3 regions of the Mesorhizobium sp. P2_A12 genome follow, and region 3 is predicted to be linked to each of the others. Evidence: predicted binding sites of a transcription regulator. Region 3 holds the regulator's gene; each other region holds the start of a gene.

Region 1 (5,500 bases), on a different contig from region 3:
CAATTCCTTCGGCTCGAGCACGGCTTCGGGATTGAAGGTGGCATTGCTGCCATCGCCACGCGGAATGACGTGGGCGATCTTGCAGGCAAGATCCTCCACCTCAAACTCGGTGATGCGTTTGGCTGCGCTGCGGCCGGTCAGAAGTTCCTTCCAGCTGTGCTCGAAGCCCATGCCGAATGGCGACAACAACCCAAGGCCCGTGACGACGACACGCCTCATCGCAGGTCCTCCCCGGTGATGACTGCGGAAAGCGTCAGGCGGATGCCTTGTCGATATACTTCACCGCGTCGCCGACGGTCAGGATGGTCTCGGCCGCATCGTCGGGAATCTCGACGCCGAATTCTTCTTCGAACGCCATGACGAGTTCGACCGTGTCGAGGCTGTCGGCGCCCAGATCATCGATGAAGCTCGCCTGCTCCGTCACTTTGTCGGCATCGACACCAAGGTGCTCGATGACGATCTTTTTGACGCGCTCTGCGGTGTCACTCATTTGGGGCATCCTCGTCTTTTGTTTGTCTGTCTTCGTTAGCGGGCAGAATGCCGCTAATCAAGCTGAAAGATGGTCCTGCCGGAAACGCAACGGCCACGGACCGGTTTTTGCCCGAACCGCCGGGTTGCGGGCCGCATTACACGAAAAATAGCTGAGGTCCAAGCCGAAATGGTCTCTTTTCACAAGCCGGCAACAACTCCGCCGGACCTCGTTCAGATCATCGCCATGCCGCCATTCACATGGATGGTCTGGCCGGTGACGTAGGCGGCTTCGTTGGAGGCGAGATAGGCAACGGCGGATGCGACTTCGGCGCCGGTGCCCATGCGGCGCGTCGGGATCGCCGCCATGATCGCCTCCTTCTGCTTGTCGTTGAGCTTGTCGGTCATGGCCGATTCGATGAAGCCCGGGGCGACGCAGTTGACGGTAATGTTGCGGGTGGCGATCTCCTGCGCCAGCGATTTGGAAAAGCCGATCATGCCGGCCTTGGAGGCGCAGTAGTTGGTCTGGCCGGGATTGCCGGTGACACCGACAACCGAGGTGATGTTGATGATACGGCCGTGACGGCGGCGCATCATTGGATGGGTGAGTTCGCGGGTCAGCCTGAAGACAGCGGTCAGGTTGACCTCGATCACGGTGTCCCAGTCGGCGTCCGACATGCGCACGAACAGCCCGTCCTTGGTGATGCCGGCATTGTTGACGAGGATGTCGACACCTTCGAGGTCGGCCTCCGCCTTCTGGCCGAGCGCCTTGACCTCGTCACGGTTCGACAGGTTGGCCGGGAACAGCTTGACCCGATCGCCAAGCTCGGCGGCCAGCGTCTCCAGTTTCTCGACCCGCGTGCCATGCAGGCCGACGATCGCGCCTTGCGCATGCAGGACCCTGGCGATCGCCTCGCCAATGCCTCCCGATGCGCCGGTGACGAGTGCCTTGCGGCCAGTCAATTCGAACATTTTTGTCTCCTGATTGAGAAGAGAACACCCTTTGCACGGGCGGGGTCAAATGGCACTAGATTAAGCAAGCGTCGCCAGCACCGCCTCGACATCAGCCGCAGAGCCCACCGACGCGGTGGCGATGTCGCGGTTGATACGCCGCGCCAGGCCTGAAAGCACCTTTCCGGCGCCGATCTCGTAAAGCGTGGCGATGCCGTTTGCGCCGAACCATTCCACAGTCTCGCGCCAGCGCACGCGGGCAATCACCTGCTCGACCAGACGCCGCGCGATCTCGTCCGGATCATTGGTCGGGGTGACGGTGACGTTGGAGACGATGGGAACCACCGGGGCGGCCTTCGCCACGCTGGCCAGAGCCTCGCGCATGATCTCGGCCGCCGGCGTCATCAGAGCGGAGTGGAAAGGCGCCGAAACCTGCAGCATCAGCGCCCGCTTGGCGCCCTTTTCCGTGCAAAGTTTCGCCGCCAGCTCCACTGCGCCCTTTGTGCCTGAAATGACCAGCTGGCCGCCGCCATTGTCGTTCGCCACCTGGCAGACAGAGCCTGCCCCTTGGGCAGCCTCGGCGCAGGCAGCTTCTACACCCGCCTGCTCCAGCCCGATGATTGCCGCCATGGCGCCCTCGCCGGCCGGCACTGCTGCCTGCATGGCATTGCCCCGGATGCGCAGCAGCCTGGCGGCATCGGCAACCGAAACGAAGCCGGCGGCCGCGAGCGCCGAATATTCGCCCAGCGAATGGCCGGCGACATAGGCGACCTTGTCCTTCAGCGAGAAGCCGCGCGATTCCAGCGCCCTGATCGCGGCCAGCGACACCGCCATCAGCGCCGGCTGCGCATTGGCGGTGAGCGTCAACGTCTCCTCTGGCCCTTCCCAGATCAGCTTCGACAGGTTTTCGCCAAGTGCGTCGTCGACCTCCTGGAAGATCCTGCGCGCCTCGGGAAAGGCATCGGCGAGATCCTTGCCCATGCCGACAGCCTGGCTGCCTTGTCCAGGAAAGGTGAATGCAACGGCCATGCGAGGGCTCCCAAGGGCTGGTTTTGCTTGCCTGATAGTCGGGTTTTTCTTGCCTGTGACGCAAGGCAGGCCGCCAAGTCAAGCCCAGTTCGACCCTGGCCGGCGGCACCATCGCCGGCCGAGTGCCTGTTCCGAAAGGCTTTTTGGCGATCACTCCTGATGAAAACCGCTCACGAATCGTTTGCTGGCTCTTCTTATTTCCGCCACAGGCGCTAGCTTTGCGTGACAATTATATGACAATCGAGTGACGAGTTTGTCGCTGGGTGGGGAAGTTAAAGTGGCAAAGAGTTCTAAACGCGTCGGCAAAGCCGCGCCACAGTTCCTGGAAGACGACCCGTCCACCGGCTATCTGCCGGGCAGGACATGGCCGGTCGTGCGCTATGGGCTGGTCAGCCTGGCGATCGCGGCCGTCATGGTGTTTGCCATCGAATTGATCGTGCGCGGCGACTTTGCCGGCACGGTCGCCTTCTTCCTGCAGCCGCTCAAGCCGGGCTGGACCACCATCGTCGTGTTCGCGCTGATCCTGATCGGCCTCGATGCGGTGCTCGGCCGCAGCCACCAGAGCCTGATGATCGTCGCGCCGCTGACCCTGTCCCTTGCCTTCGTCGGCCACCAGAAGTCGCATTATCTCGGCGATCCGCTCTATCCCACCGATTTCCTCTACGCCCGCCAGATTTTCGCGCTGCTGCCGCTCCTGGTGCGCGACCGGCCGATGACCGCGCTGGCCATGGTCGCGGGCATCGTCGCCGGCCTGTCGCTGCTCGTCTATGGCTGGCGGCTATGGCGCCGCAGGGTTCCGGCGCTCAGCCGCAAGGGCCGCCTTGCCCGGCTGACGCTGGCGGTGCCGCTGCTCGCCTTCTTCGTTTCGATCATGGACTACGCCACCTTCTCCTGGACCAGGGACCGGCTGCAGATCATCCCGATCATGTGGGACCAGAAGGAAAACTATGCCTCCAACGGCTTTGCCCTGGCCTTCGCTCTCAACGTGCCGATGGCGCATGTCTCGGCGCCGCCGGGCTATTCCGACAAGGCAATCGCGGCGATCGACAGGACCGATGTGACCGCCTCGATGCCGGCCGAAAAACCCGACATCATCATCGTCATGAGCGAATCCTTCTGGGATCCGACCAAGCTGCCCGGCGTCACCATCACGCCCGACCCGATCCCCAACGTGCGGGCGCTGCGTTCGGGCTCGATGTTCTCGCCCGAATTCGGCGGCATGACCGCCAACATCGAGTTTGAGGCGCTGACGGGCTTTTCCAACGCCTTCCTGCCGGCTGGCAGCATCCCCTATCAGCAATATGTGCGCACGCCGACGCCTTCACTCGCGACGTTCCTCAAGAGCCAGGGTTACCGGGCGCGCGCCATCCATCCCGGCACCAACTGGTTCTGGAACCGTGGCGCGGTCTACGCAGATTTCGGCTTCAACGATTTCAAATCAGAAGAGACGCTGCCGCCCTTGCAGAAGCGCGGGCCGCTGGCGTCCGATGCGGCGATGACCGACGAGATCATCAGCGAGGCCGACGCCAGCGATGAGCCGGTGTTCTTTTTTGCTGTCAGTCTGCAAAACCACGGTCCCTACGAGCCGAACCGCTATTACAATCCGACACACACGGTGCAGGCACCGATCAGCCAGTGGGCGCGCGAATCGCTGCTCAGCTACGCCGAGGGGTCAGCCGACGCCGATCGTGGCCTTGAACGCCTTGTCGAATGGGCGAAGAAACGCTCCCGTCCCACCGTGATCGCCTTCTTCGGCGACCATCTGCCGCCGCTGGGGCCGGTCTATGTCGAAACCGGCTTCCTGAAAGACAATGTCGCGCCGCGCAAGGAACCGACGCCGCAAGCCGCACTTGAACATCACCAGACGCCGCTGATCATCTGGTCGAACCACTCCGGTCCGGTCGAGAACCTGGGCGCGGTGAGCCCGGCGTTCCTGCCCTATCATATCCTCACCACCGCCGGCATCACCCACCCATACTACACCGGCTTCCTGGGTGAGATGCGCGAACGCTACCGCGTCGTCGACCGCAATTTGTTGCTGACGCCGACGGGCGAAGCCACGCCCGATTGGGCACGGCAGAAGGAGATCGACCCGACAATCCGCGATTTCCGCCTGCTGCAGTACGACATGATGTTCGGCAAACGCCTCGCAGCGCCGGACTTCTTCCCCGAAACGGTCGACAAAATCGTCGCCCATATGAGTTGAGCCAAACGATCCCGCGAGGATCAGGCCCTGCGCCGTTGCGTCACGCTTCTGCGCCTCCCTTGATGAATCGACCGTTGACGGCAGGATTTCAACTCCACACAACCTGACATTGTGGTTAAGGCCCGGTTGCCGGAAACCACGAAGCCTTGCCATTGTTGCTGCTTGATTTTTCCGCCCCTGCGACACAAGGGAATGCCGCTTGCGCTTGCGTTGTGGGCGGATTGCTGTATAGACGCCCCCAATCTGCCGGTCCCAGCTGGGGGCTGAACGGAGGGCCGGAGGTTTTTTCGAAAACTTTCGTGTGAAGACAGAAGTGCTTCCGCCTCCCGTGTCTCCGCTCTCGACCGTCTCGTCATGCTCCTTTCTTCTCCGCCCCCTTTTACCGGGAACGGCGGGTCAGAGAAGTTGCAGAGGCTTTTGCCGCCGGGAACCGGGAGAGAAACGAAGAAAGGCACTGATACACTATGGCTCTTTACGAACATGTGTTTCTTGCCCGGCAGGACCTCTCGCAGCAGCAGGTCGATGCGCTTGTCGAACAGTACAAGGGCGTCATCTCCGCAAATGGCGGGTCCGTCGGCCGGGTCGAGAACTGGGGACTGAAGTCCCTCACCTACCGGGTCAACAAGAACCGGAAGGCTTACTACACGCTGATGGACCTGAACTGCCCGCCGGCCGCGCTCAACGAGATGGAGCGCCAGATGGGCCTGTCCGAAGACGTGCTGCGTTTCCTGACCATCAAGGTCGAGGCGCATGAGGAAGGCCCGTCGGCCATGATGCAGAAGCGCGAAGAGCGCTCGGAACGCGGCGGCTTCGGCGACCGTGACCGTGGCGATCGTGGTCCGCGCT
Region 2 (5,500 bases), on a different contig from region 3:
GACGCCGGCTCACACAAGTGGTACGCGCCGCCCGAGTACAGCAAGCCATTTATCAGCATCAGCCAGCAGCAGCGGTATCGCTACATCGTCTCGCTCGAAGGCAATGACGTGGCGACCAACCTCAAATGGATCATGAATTCGAATTCGCTCTGCCTGATGCCGCCGCCGACATACGAGACATGGTTCGCGGAGAAGCAACTCGAGGCCAACGTCCACTACGTACCGCTCGATCCGGATTTCGCCGATCTTGCCGAAAAGGTTCGCTATTTCGAGCAGCACCCGGCTGCAGCCGAACGCATCATTGCCGCGGCGAATGCCTATTGCCGCACATTCGCCGACGAGAAGGCCGAGCAGGCGATCTCCCTGCTCGTGCTTTACAAATACTTTGTGCTCAGCGGCCAGATCGAGCCTGATGCCGAGGTCTGGCGCTATATCACGGGTTAAGTGCGGGCTTCGTCCGCCAAGCTCCGCCCGCAAACCTCCTGTGGTCAGACGCCGCTGCGGTCAACCACCAGATCGGCGGGACCAAAACGGTCCTTTGCCGTCAGTTGCTGGTGCCAGTAGGGATAGAGCACGGGTGGCCGGCTGACCGCGTCGAGGCGGTCACGCTCTTCGCCGGTCAGCACCAGGCTTGCCGCGGCGATGTTGTCCCGGAACTGCGTTTCGGTCCTGCCGCCGATCACCAGCGAACTGACCGCCGGCCGGCCGAGCAGCCACGCCAGCGCCACCTGCGCCGCCGACACGCCGCGCTGCGCGCCGATCTCGACAAGAACATCGACGATCCGCCAGAGGCGGTCCTCGTCGCGGATCGGCGGTTCCGACCAGCCGGCGAGCTGGCGTGCGGTCGGGCTGTCGCGGCGGTATTTGCCGGACAGCAATCCGCCGGCAAGCGGGCTCCAGACCAGCACGCCCAGCCCCTGGTCGATCGAAATCGGCAGCAATTCATATTCCGCCTCGCGCGCTTCCAGCGTGTAGTGGATCTGCTGGGTGACGAAGCGCGGCTGGTGATGGCTGTCGCTGATGCCGAGCGCCTTCATCACCTGCCAACCGGAATAGTTGGAGCAGCCGACATAGCGGACCTTGCCCTGAGCAACCAGCGTATCGAGCGCGGCGATGGTTTCCTCGAGCGGCGTCGTGCCGTCCCATTCGTGCAGGAAGTAGATGTCGATGACATCGGTCTTCAACCGCTTCAGGCTCTTCTCGCATTCGCGGATCAGATGATAGCGCGACAGGCCTTCATCGTTGGGACCGTTGCCGATCCGCATCCGCGCCTTCGAGGCGATCAGCACGTCGCCCTTGCGCTTGCCGCCGAGCGCCTCGCCGATGATCTCTTCGGAGATACCGTTCGAATAGACATTGGCTGTGTCGATGACATTGATACCGGCATCGATGCAAAGATCGATCATCCGGCGCGCCTCGTCGAGGTCGGTCTTGCCGACAGCCGAAAATGCGCCGGCACCGCCGAAGGTCATGGTGCCCATGGTCAAGGTCGAAACTTTCAAGCCGGAACGGCCGAGGGTGCGGTATTCCATGTCAGTCCTCGCGATTTGTTGTTGAAAGGCGGTGCCCGGACGGGCCTGCCACATTTGTAGGACAATTCGAGCCGCTTGTCGCCATGCCACGACGATGGATCGATCATGCCTCGCGGAAGTTGCAGTGGCGGCAGTCTCGCTCCAGGCTGCAATAAAACCGTCATTGCCGGCCTATATTGAAGTCGGCTCAGGTGTTGCCACTCCGGGACGCAGGCCAGGGGGTTGGGACGCCGGACGTGGAGAGACACGGCTTGCAAGCGGAGCAGCTGATATGACCGAGCTAAAACAGAATTCTCCTGCCAGGGACTGGCTTGAAGCCGAGCTCGCCGACACGCTCGACGAGGACTATGAGCTCGAAATGTCGGAGCCGGCGCTGTCGATGGAGATCGCCAAGATCTACAAGAACTCGCATCCGCCATCGATCGATCGCATGCAGTATTTTCGCGACCTGATCACCTTGCAGTCCGAGCTGATCAAACTGCAGTCATGGGTCGCCTATCACAAGAAGAAGCTGGTGGTGATCTTCGAGGGCCGCGACTCCGCCGGCAAGGGTGGCGTCATCAAGCGCATCACCCAGCGGCTCAATCCGCGCATCTGCCGCGTCGTCGCACTCCCGGCACCGACCGAGCGCGAGAAGTCGCAATGGTATTTCCAGCGCTATGTGCCGCATCTGCCGGCCGGCGGCGAGATCGTGCTGTTCGACCGCTCCTGGTACAACCGCTCCGGTGTTGAACGGGTGATGGGTTTTGCAGAGCCCGATCAGGTCGAAGAATTCTTCCGCGACGTGCCGGAGTTCGAGCGCATGCTGGTCCGCTCAGGCGTCACCGTGGTCAAATACTGGTTCTCGATCACCGACGAGGAGCAGCAGATGCGCTTCCTGATGCGCATCCACGATCCGATGAAGCAGTGGAAACTGTCGCCGATGGACCTGCAGTCGCGCGTGCGCTGGGAACAGTACACCAAGGCCAAGGAAGAGACCTTCGCCCGCACCAACATTCCCGAAGCGCCCTGGTTCATCGTCGAAGGCAACGACAAGAAGCGGGCGCGGCTGAACTGCATCGACCATCTGCTCAAGCAGTTGCCGTATGAAGAGGTGCCGCACGAGGAGATCACGCTGCCCGAGCGCGTCTTCAATCCCGAATACGAGCGCCAGACGCTGCCGCGCGAACTCTACGTGCCTGAGAAGTATTGACTGTCTGGGGTTGCTAAATCTCCCCCTCTCGTGGGGGAGATGTCCGGCAGGACAGAGGGGCACGCGAAGGATCGCGGCGTAGGCTACGCGTCTGAAACCTAAGCCCGCTTGACGATCACATGCGTGGCGAGCGCTGTCGCCACCTGCTCGCTGCACTGATAGCCAAGCTTGGGCATGTCCAGGCCGGCAAAGAGATTCTCGCCCGAACCGAGCAGCAGCGGCGAGATCGCCAGATGCATCTCGTCGATCAGTTTCTCCTGCAGATATTGCCGGATAGTGGCGACGCCACCGCCAACCCGCACGTCCTTGCCATCCGCCGCCGCTTTCGCCTGTTCAAGCGCCGAATGGATGCCGTCTGTGACGAAATGGAATGTCGTGCCGCCTTCCATGGGCAGGGATGCCCGCTTGTGGTGGGTCAGCACGAAAACCGGCACATGGTAGGGTGGGTTATCACCCCACCAGCCCTTCCAGCTATCGTCAGGCCATTCGCCCCGGATCGGTCCGAACATATTGCGGCCGAGGATCCAGGCGCCGACATTCTCGAAGCTGCGCGCTGCAAAGTCCTCGTCAGTGCCGGTCGCGCCACCCTCTTCGCCGAACATCGTGCGGAAGGTGCGGGTGCTCCAGGCCCATTTGTGCAGGGCTTCCCCGCCGACACCGAGCGGATTTTGCAGATCCTGATCCGGACCGGCGCCGTACCCGTCGAGCGACAGTGTGAAAGCATTGACGCGAAGTTTGGACATGAAAGCCTCCTCCATAACCAGTCGTGCAAAGGAGTAGCAAACTGATTGCGAAATGCAAGCGGTTTATATGGATGCAGCAAACCCCTGGCGATTGGTCCAACGACCTTCGCTTGGGCTCCCGACCGGAAGCTGGAAATTGTCATTGATATCGAGAGGCCGCCGGGCATTGCCGCGACCGGCCATCGGTGGGAAGAGAAAACTATCCCTTCAGCATAGTTGCCACTTCGGGCGCGAAATAGGTCAAAATGCCGTCGCACCCGGCACGCTTGAAGGCGAGCAAGGATTCCAGCATCGCCTTCTCGCCATCGATCCAACCATTGGCGCCGGCGGCCTTGATCATCGAATATTCGCCTGACACCTGGTAGGCGAAGGTCGGCATCTGGAATTCATCCTTCAGCCGCCGGATGATGTCGAGATAGGGCAGGCCGGGCTTGACCATCAGCATGTCGGCGCCCTCGGCGATGTCCTGTTCGGCCTCGCGCACCGCCTCGTCGGAATTGGCGTGGTCGATGTAGTAGGTCTTCTTGTCGCCCTTGAGCAGGCCGGCGGTGCCGACCGCTTCGCGATAGGGACCGTAGAAGGCCGAGGCGAACTTGGTCGCATAGGACATGATCGCCACGTCCTGGAAACCGTTGGCATCGAGTGCGTCGCGGATGGCGCCGATGCGGCCGTCCATCATGTCGGACGGCGCGATGATGTCGGCGCCGGCCGCCGCCTGGATGACGGCCGCGGCGGCCACCTGTTCCACCGTCTCGTCATTGACGATGATGCCGTCGCGCAGGATGCCGTCATGGCCATGGCTGGTGAACGGATCGAGCGCGGCATCGGTTATGATGCCGATCTCAGGCACCGCGTCCTTTATTGCCCGGGTGGCGCGGTTGATGACGTTGTCTGGGTCGAGAATGTGCGAGCCGGTCTGGTCGCGCAGCGAGATATCGACATTGGGGAAGGTGGCGAGTGCGGGAATGCCGAGCTTTGCCGCGCGTTCGGCCTCCTTGACGGCGAGATCGATCGACAGGCGGAAGACGCCCGGCATGGCGGCGATCGGCTCGCGCACTTGTCTGCCGTCGACGACGAAGATCGGCCAGATCAGGTCGTCGACCGTAAGCCGGTTCTCCTGCACGAGTCGGCGCGACCAGTCGGCCTTGCGCATACGGCGCAAGCGGCGGCTGCCGGTGATGTCGTCGACGCTGCGGGGGCCGGCTGGCTTTGCCGGTGTGAATTTGTTCATCGCCGTCGGGGTGAATTTGTTCATCGCCAAAACTCTCGTTCGGCGGCTTTTACCACGAGCCCTTGCCGCTGACCAATGCGACACGTTTGTGCCAGCGATCAGGTCGAGGTCTATTCCGGTTGCCCGTTGCCCGACAGGATCTGCGCCGCGCCCCTCATGGCGACGCGAAAAGCCTCGTCGAAGGAAACGCCGCGCACTTGCCAGGTGTAGGTCTTGCCGGCCATGGCCAGCCGCCAGTCGGCAATCCAGCCGAACTCCTTGTCGCTCCACACGATGCTGCCGGAAAGTGCTTGATCGGCGCCGGCCTTTTTCGCAACCATGTTCAGCATTGCCATGTCCGCGTCGCGCAGCGTCCTGTCGTCCAGTCCAGCCTCCGACAGCAGCGCTGCCGTGGGAAAAGTCACCCGCATGGCGAGCGGCGCAGCGGCATTGCTGAACGATTCGCGCATCAGCACGCCTCGCTCGTCATCGGCATCGAGCGCGAAATGCCTGATGTCGCGCTCGGTTGCCAAAAACACCGCCAGTCGTGGCCGCTCGGTCAGCCACGGCCTGCTGCCGAGCGAAGCCAGCACCGGATCGATCACCTCCGGCCTGTACTGGCAATAGAGATTGTGAGGTCGGTCGTACGTGCCTTGATCATCATGGTTGGGAATGCCTTCCATGCGGTCGCGGTAGCGGAAGCTGGCGACGAAGCTGCCGGCCTTGTCGCGCAGGGCCGTCATCTCCGGCTTCGCCGGCAGGCGCTGATCGCCGGAAACCCGGACCAGGACCGCGTCGAGGCAAAACTTGAAGCCGGCCTGGC
Region 3 (5,500 bases):
GGCGATCTCGGCAGCGTTCTTGCCGAGTTCGCGTGCGTCCTTCCACACCGACACGGTCTGTGTGCCGAGTGCAACGCGGTTCAGTGCGGCATGGTCGCCGTCCTGGCCGGACACCGGAACCGATCCTGCCAGCCCTTGCGCCGTCAGCGCGGCGACGACGCCGCCGGCGGTGCCGTCATTGGCTGCCACCACGGCATCGACCTTGTTGTCGTTGGCGGTGAGGAACTGTTCCATGTTCTTCTGGGCATTGGCGGGCAGCCAGCCATCCGTATAGGCTTCGCCGACATTCTTGATCTTGCCGCTATCGATGGCTGCCTTGAGCACTTCCATGGAGCCGGCGAACAGGAAATCGGCATTCGGATCGGCGCCCGAGCCCTTGATGAAGACGTAGTTGCCTTCCGGCTTGACCTTGAACACTTCGCGGGCCTGCATGCGGCCGACTTCCTTGTTGTCGAAGGTCAGGTAGAACACGTTCTTGTTCTCGATCAGCCGGTCATAGCCGACGACCGGAATGCCTTCGTCCAGCGCCTTCTGGACCGCCGGGCCGATGGCCGAGGCATCCTGCGCCAGGACGATCAGCGCGTTGGCGCCTTGCGAAATCAGGCTCTCGACGTCGGTGAGCTGCTTGCCCGGATTGGACTGCGCATCAGCGGAAATGTATTTGTCACCAGCCGCCTCGATGGCCTTCTTCATCGCCGCTTCGTCGGTCTTCCAGCGCTCTTCCTGGAAGTTGGACCACGAAACGCCGATGACCTTGTCCTTCGCCTGCGCGACCGACACCAGCGTCAGCGACATGGCGACACCCGCCAGGATGGCGGCTGTGAATTTTTTCATAATATCCTCCCTGCGCCGCGTATGGCGCGACCAAACTGACCCGTAGGCCGGCACAGAGGCTCTATTTTTTCGAGCCTCGAAAAAATAGTGATCCAACGCCCGAACGCTGTCAACATCGATTCTGATGGATTTTGACGTCTCTCCGAGTTTTTTTCGAGCTCCGGAATAAATAATGACATGATGGTGGGGTTCTGCCAGAATTTGGCTTCGCGCATGTCGCCCCAAAAGTCCGCAGCGGTTTCGGGGCAACGACACGCGCAGAAGCAAGTGCCTGAAGCGTCGCGCATTCAGGCTTCGCTGATGGCCTTCGGGAGGCACGAAAGGCTGCGGCGACCGGGAGGATGTGAAAAAACATGTCGGTCGGAATCCGCCACGACGATCTGCGCCGCCGCAACCGGGCGATGGTGATTGCGGCCGTGCGCCGCGCCGGACAGCCGTCCCGCACCGAGATCGCCGCGACCACGGGCCTCAGCCATTCGACCATATCGGCGATCTCCTCCGACCTCATCGGCGAAGGCATCCTGACTGAGAGCAAGCCGAGCGAGGCCGGCTCGCTCAAACGCGGCCGGCCGCAGGTCGGCCTCGGCCTCAATCCGGAAGCGGCGGCGGTGATGACCGTGGTGCTGTCACTGAACTTCCTCTCGGTCGCCGTCATCGACTATGCCGGCCAGGTGATCGCCGAGGAACAGCGCCGGCTGGACACGCTGACCATGTCGCGCGACGCGCTGGTCGGTGAATGCGTTGCCATCGTACGGCGTCGTCTTGAAGACCCCGACCTCGACGTCCGCAGTGTCGCCCGCATCGCGCTGGCGATCCAGGGCATCACCGACACGCGTGCCCGCGCCATGCTGTGGTCACCGATCACGCCGCACACCGACATCGCCTTCGCCGACATACTCGAGGACGAGTTCGGCATCCCCGCCACCATGGAGAACGACTGCAACATGATGGCGATCGCGTTGCGCTGGCGCGACCCCGATCGCTACCGCGACGACTTCATCGCCATCCTGCTGTCGCACGGCATCGGCATGGGCCTGGTGTTGAAGGGCGAGTTGTTCACTGGCACCCATTCCTCGGGCGGCGAGTTCGGCCATATGATCCATCGGCCGCACGGCGCGCTGTGCCGCTGTGGGCGGCGGGGCTGCGTCGAGGCCTATGCCGGCAACTATGCCATCTGGCGGAACGCAAGGCAGATGAGCGAGGACGCGGAACCGGTGGCCGATGTCAGTGACGCCGACATGCGCGCGCTGGCGACCGCGGCCCGCGAGAGGGATGGACCCGAGCGCGAGGCCTATCGCAAGGCCGGCGAGGCACTCGGCTACGGTCTCGGCAGCCTGTTCGCGCTGATCGATCCGGCGCCCGTCGCCATGGTCGGTGTCAGCGCCGCCGCCTTCGACCTGATCGAGCCGGCATTGCGCGAGGCGATTGCGCAGACCGCCGGCGGCCAGCATTCGCAATCGATTTCCTTCGACACCGAACCGAACGAACTGCCACTGATCCGCGAAGGCTGCGCCACGCGGGCGCTGACCTTCGTAGACCAGGAGATTTTCGCGCCGGGCACGCAGGCGAGATCCGGCCTCGGCGGCAAGAACGTTGCGTGAATAACGCGCCTGGATGTGTTGAGATTCAGGTTAGGCCGAGTCGAGAATGGCGGGTTCCGAGAACCGGAACGGAGCGGACATTTGATCCGTGAGTACCGGAAGCGCAGGAAACTGCCGTTCACAGGCCGGCATCACCTGAATATCAGCATATCCCTAATCTTCCCGGATTGCGTAGCCCGCCCCACGAATGGTGCGGATGACATCGGGCATGCGGCCATTGTTGACCGCCTTGCGCAGCCGACCGACATGCACGTCGACCGTGCGTTCGTCGATGTAGATCGTCTCGCCCCAGACATTGTCGAGCAGCTGGCTGCGCGAGAACACACGGCCGGGATGGCGCATCATGAATTCGAGCAGGCGGAATTCGGTCGGTCCGAGCCGAATCTCGCTCTTCTTGCGATAAACCCTGTGCGATTCACGATCGAGCACGATGTCGCCGACCTTGAGCACGCTGGACAGCACTTCCGGCTTGGCGCGGCGCAGCAGCGCCTTGACCCTGGCCATGAACTCCGGCGTCGAGAACGGCTTGACCAGATAATCGTCGGCGCCTGTCGAGAGGCCGCGCACACGATCGCTTTCCTCGCCACGCGCGGTCAGCATGATGATCGGCAGCCGCTCGGTCTCGGGACGCATCCTTAGCCGGCGGCAGAGTTCGATTCCGGAAACCGCCGGCACCATCCAGTCCAGCACCAGAAGGTCGGGGACGTTCTCCTGCAGCCGGATCTCGGCCTCGTCGCCGCGCGTCACCACCTCGACCTGGTAGCCCTCGGACTCCAGATTGTAGCGGAGCAGCACACCCAGCGGCTCCTCATCCTCCACCACCATGATGCGTGGCGCGATCATCGACTGGTCACCCCTGCCGTCATGCCGCCGGCGCGGACATTGCCGTCTCGTCCTGCTTCGGACGATTGGCGGGCAGCTGCGTACCGGTCAAAACATAATATGCATTTTCCGCGATGTTGGTGACGTGATCGCCGATGCGTTCGAGGTTCTTGGCGCAGAACAACAGATGCGTGCAGGCGGTGATGTTGCGCGGGTCTTCCATCATGTAGGTCAGCAGTTCGCGGAACACGGAGGTGTATTTGACGTCGATGCGCTCGTCGTCGGCGCGCAGCTTCGCCAGCGCCGCCGCGTCGCGCGCCGTATATTCCTCGATGACGCCCTGCACCTGGATCAGCACCAGCTGCGCCATTGCGTCGATGGAGTGCGACAGGTCGCGCGGGGTGACACTGAGGCCGACGGTGCCGACGCGCTTGGCGATGTTCTTGGCAAGGTCGCCAATACGCTCGAGGTCGCCGGCCATGCGGATCGAACCGACGACGTGGCGCAGATCGTCGGCCATCGGCTGACGCTTGGCGATCAGTGTGATGGCGCGGTCGTCGAGTTCACGCTGGCGCGCGTCCATGATCGCATCGTCGGAGACGACGCGCTGCGCCAGGGCGTTGTCGGAATTCAACAGCGCCTTGGTGGCGCCGCCGACCATCGAGCCGGCGAGGTCGCCCATGTCGCGGATCAGCCTGCTGATCTGTCCGAGATCCTCGTCGAAAGAAGCGACTGTGTGTTCGCCCATGATCTTAGTCCTCGTATGCCTGAGCTCAGCCGAAGCGGCCGGTGATGTAGTCCTGCGTGCGCTTCTCGCGGGGCGACGTGAAGATCTTCTCGGTGCGGTCGAACTCGACCAGTTCGCCCAGATACATGAAGGCCGTCTGCTTCGACACGCGCGCCGCCTGCTGCATGTTGTGGGTGACGATGACGATCGTGTAGTCGGCTTGCAACTCGTCGATCAGCTCTTCGATCTTGGCGGTCGACAGCGGGTCAAGCGCCGAAGCCGGCTCGTCGAGCAGGATGACTTCCGGCTTCACCGCCACGGTGCGGGCGATGCAGAGTCGCTGCTGCTGGCCGCCGGAGAGGCTGAGGCCGCTTGCGTTGAGCTTGTCCTTGACTTCGGTCCACAGTGCGGCGCGCTTCAGCGCCTGCTCGACACGGCCGTCCATCTCTGACTTGCTGATCTTCTCATAGAGCCTGACGCCGAAAGCGATGTTTTCATAGATCGACATCGGGAACGGAGTCGGCTTCTGGAACACCATGCCGATCTTGGTCCGCAGCAGGTTGAGGTCCTGCGAGCGATCGAGAACGTTCTGGCCGTCGAGCAGCACCTGGCCCTCGGCGGTCTGCTTGGGATAGAGCTCGTAGATGCGGTTGAAGACGCGCAGCAGCGTCGACTTCCCGCAGCCCGAAGGTCCGATGAAGGCGGTGACGCTGCGCTCGGGCAGCGACAGCGTGATGTCCTTCAGTGCCTTGCTCTGGCCGTAGTAGAAGTTGAGGTTCTTGACCTCGATCTTGGCCTTGCCGGCAATTGCCTCGGCGGCGATCGTCATGTCTGGAGACAACATCTGGCTCATTTGTCCTCTCTGCGTCCGGTCAGGCTGCGAGCAAAGATGCTGAGCGCGAGAACCGTCAATGTGATGATGAGTGCACCGGTCCAGGCCAGTTGCTGCCATTCCTCGTAAGGGCTGAGAGCGAACTGGAAGATGGTCACTGGCAGGCTGGCCATCGGCGCGTTGAGATTGCTCGACCAGAACTGGTTGTTGAGCGCTGTAAAGAGCAGCGGCGCCGTCTCGCCGGAGATACGGGCGATCGACAACAATATGCCGGTGACGATGCCTGAAAGGGCGGCGCGGTAAGCGACCGACTTGATCACCACCCAGCGCGGCGCGCCGATCGCGGTGCCGGCCTCGCGCAACGCGTTCGGCACCAGGTTGAGCATGTCCTCGGTGGTGCGAACGACGACCGGGATGACCAGGATGGCAAGCGCGACAGCGCCGGCGATCGCCGAGAAATGCCCCATCGGCCGGACCATCAGTTCGTAGACGAACAGGCCGATGATGATCGACGGCGCCGACAAAAGGATGTCGTTGATGAAGCGCACCACGGTGGTGAGCTTCGAAAAGCGTCCGTATTCGGCCATGTAGGTGCCTGCCAGCACGCCGATCGGTGTACCGACGACGACGCCGATGACGGTCATCACGATGCTGCCGTAGATGGCGTTGAGCAGGCCGCCGGCA

Evidence for each region. Region 3 encodes PhoB, which activates phosphate uptake and scavenging genes when phosphate is short. Its sites were predicted from a motif close to TGTCATNNANCTGTCAT; they were not measured.
Region 1: the regulator PhoB is predicted to act here: its motif matches at 2,671-2,687, upstream of AC1DZU_RS19110 (LTA synthase family protein).
Region 2: the regulator PhoB is predicted to act here: its motif matches at 1,680-1,696, upstream of ppk2 (polyphosphate kinase 2).

What each region holds. Positions count from the first base shown of each region.
Region 1 is NZ_JBFUCU010000008.1:111,513-117,012, forward strand. Features, by position in the region: gene fabF (beta-ketoacyl-ACP synthase II) at 1-219, opposite strand, end outside; gene AC1DZU_RS19095 (acyl carrier protein) at 254-490, opposite strand; gene fabG (3-oxoacyl-[acyl-carrier-protein] reductase) at 703-1,440, opposite strand; gene fabD (ACP S-malonyltransferase) at 1,501-2,448, opposite strand; gene AC1DZU_RS19110 (LTA synthase family protein) at 2,702-4,654, shown strand; gene rpsF (30S ribosomal protein S6) at 5,119-5,500, shown strand, end outside.
Region 2 is NZ_JBFUCU010000006.1:170,878-176,377, reverse strand. Features, by position in the region: gene AC1DZU_RS16455 (glycosyl transferase family 90) at 1-444, shown strand, start outside; gene AC1DZU_RS16450 (aldo/keto reductase) at 489-1,532, opposite strand; gene ppk2 (polyphosphate kinase 2) at 1,804-2,724, shown strand; gene AC1DZU_RS16440 (dihydrofolate reductase family protein) at 2,823-3,467, opposite strand; gene hemB (porphobilinogen synthase) at 3,667-4,698, opposite strand; gene AC1DZU_RS16430 (DUF2066 domain-containing protein) at 4,809-5,500, opposite strand, start outside.
Region 3 is NZ_JBFUCU010000004.1:530,107-535,606, reverse strand. Features, by position in the region: gene xylF (D-xylose ABC transporter substrate-binding protein) at 1-834, opposite strand, end outside; gene AC1DZU_RS12925 (ROK family protein) at 1,188-2,435, shown strand; gene phoB (phosphate regulon transcriptional regulator PhoB) at 2,589-3,278, opposite strand; gene phoU (phosphate signaling complex protein PhoU) at 3,298-4,005, opposite strand; gene pstB (phosphate ABC transporter ATP-binding protein PstB) at 4,031-4,837, opposite strand; gene pstA (phosphate ABC transporter permease PstA) at 4,834-5,500, opposite strand, start outside.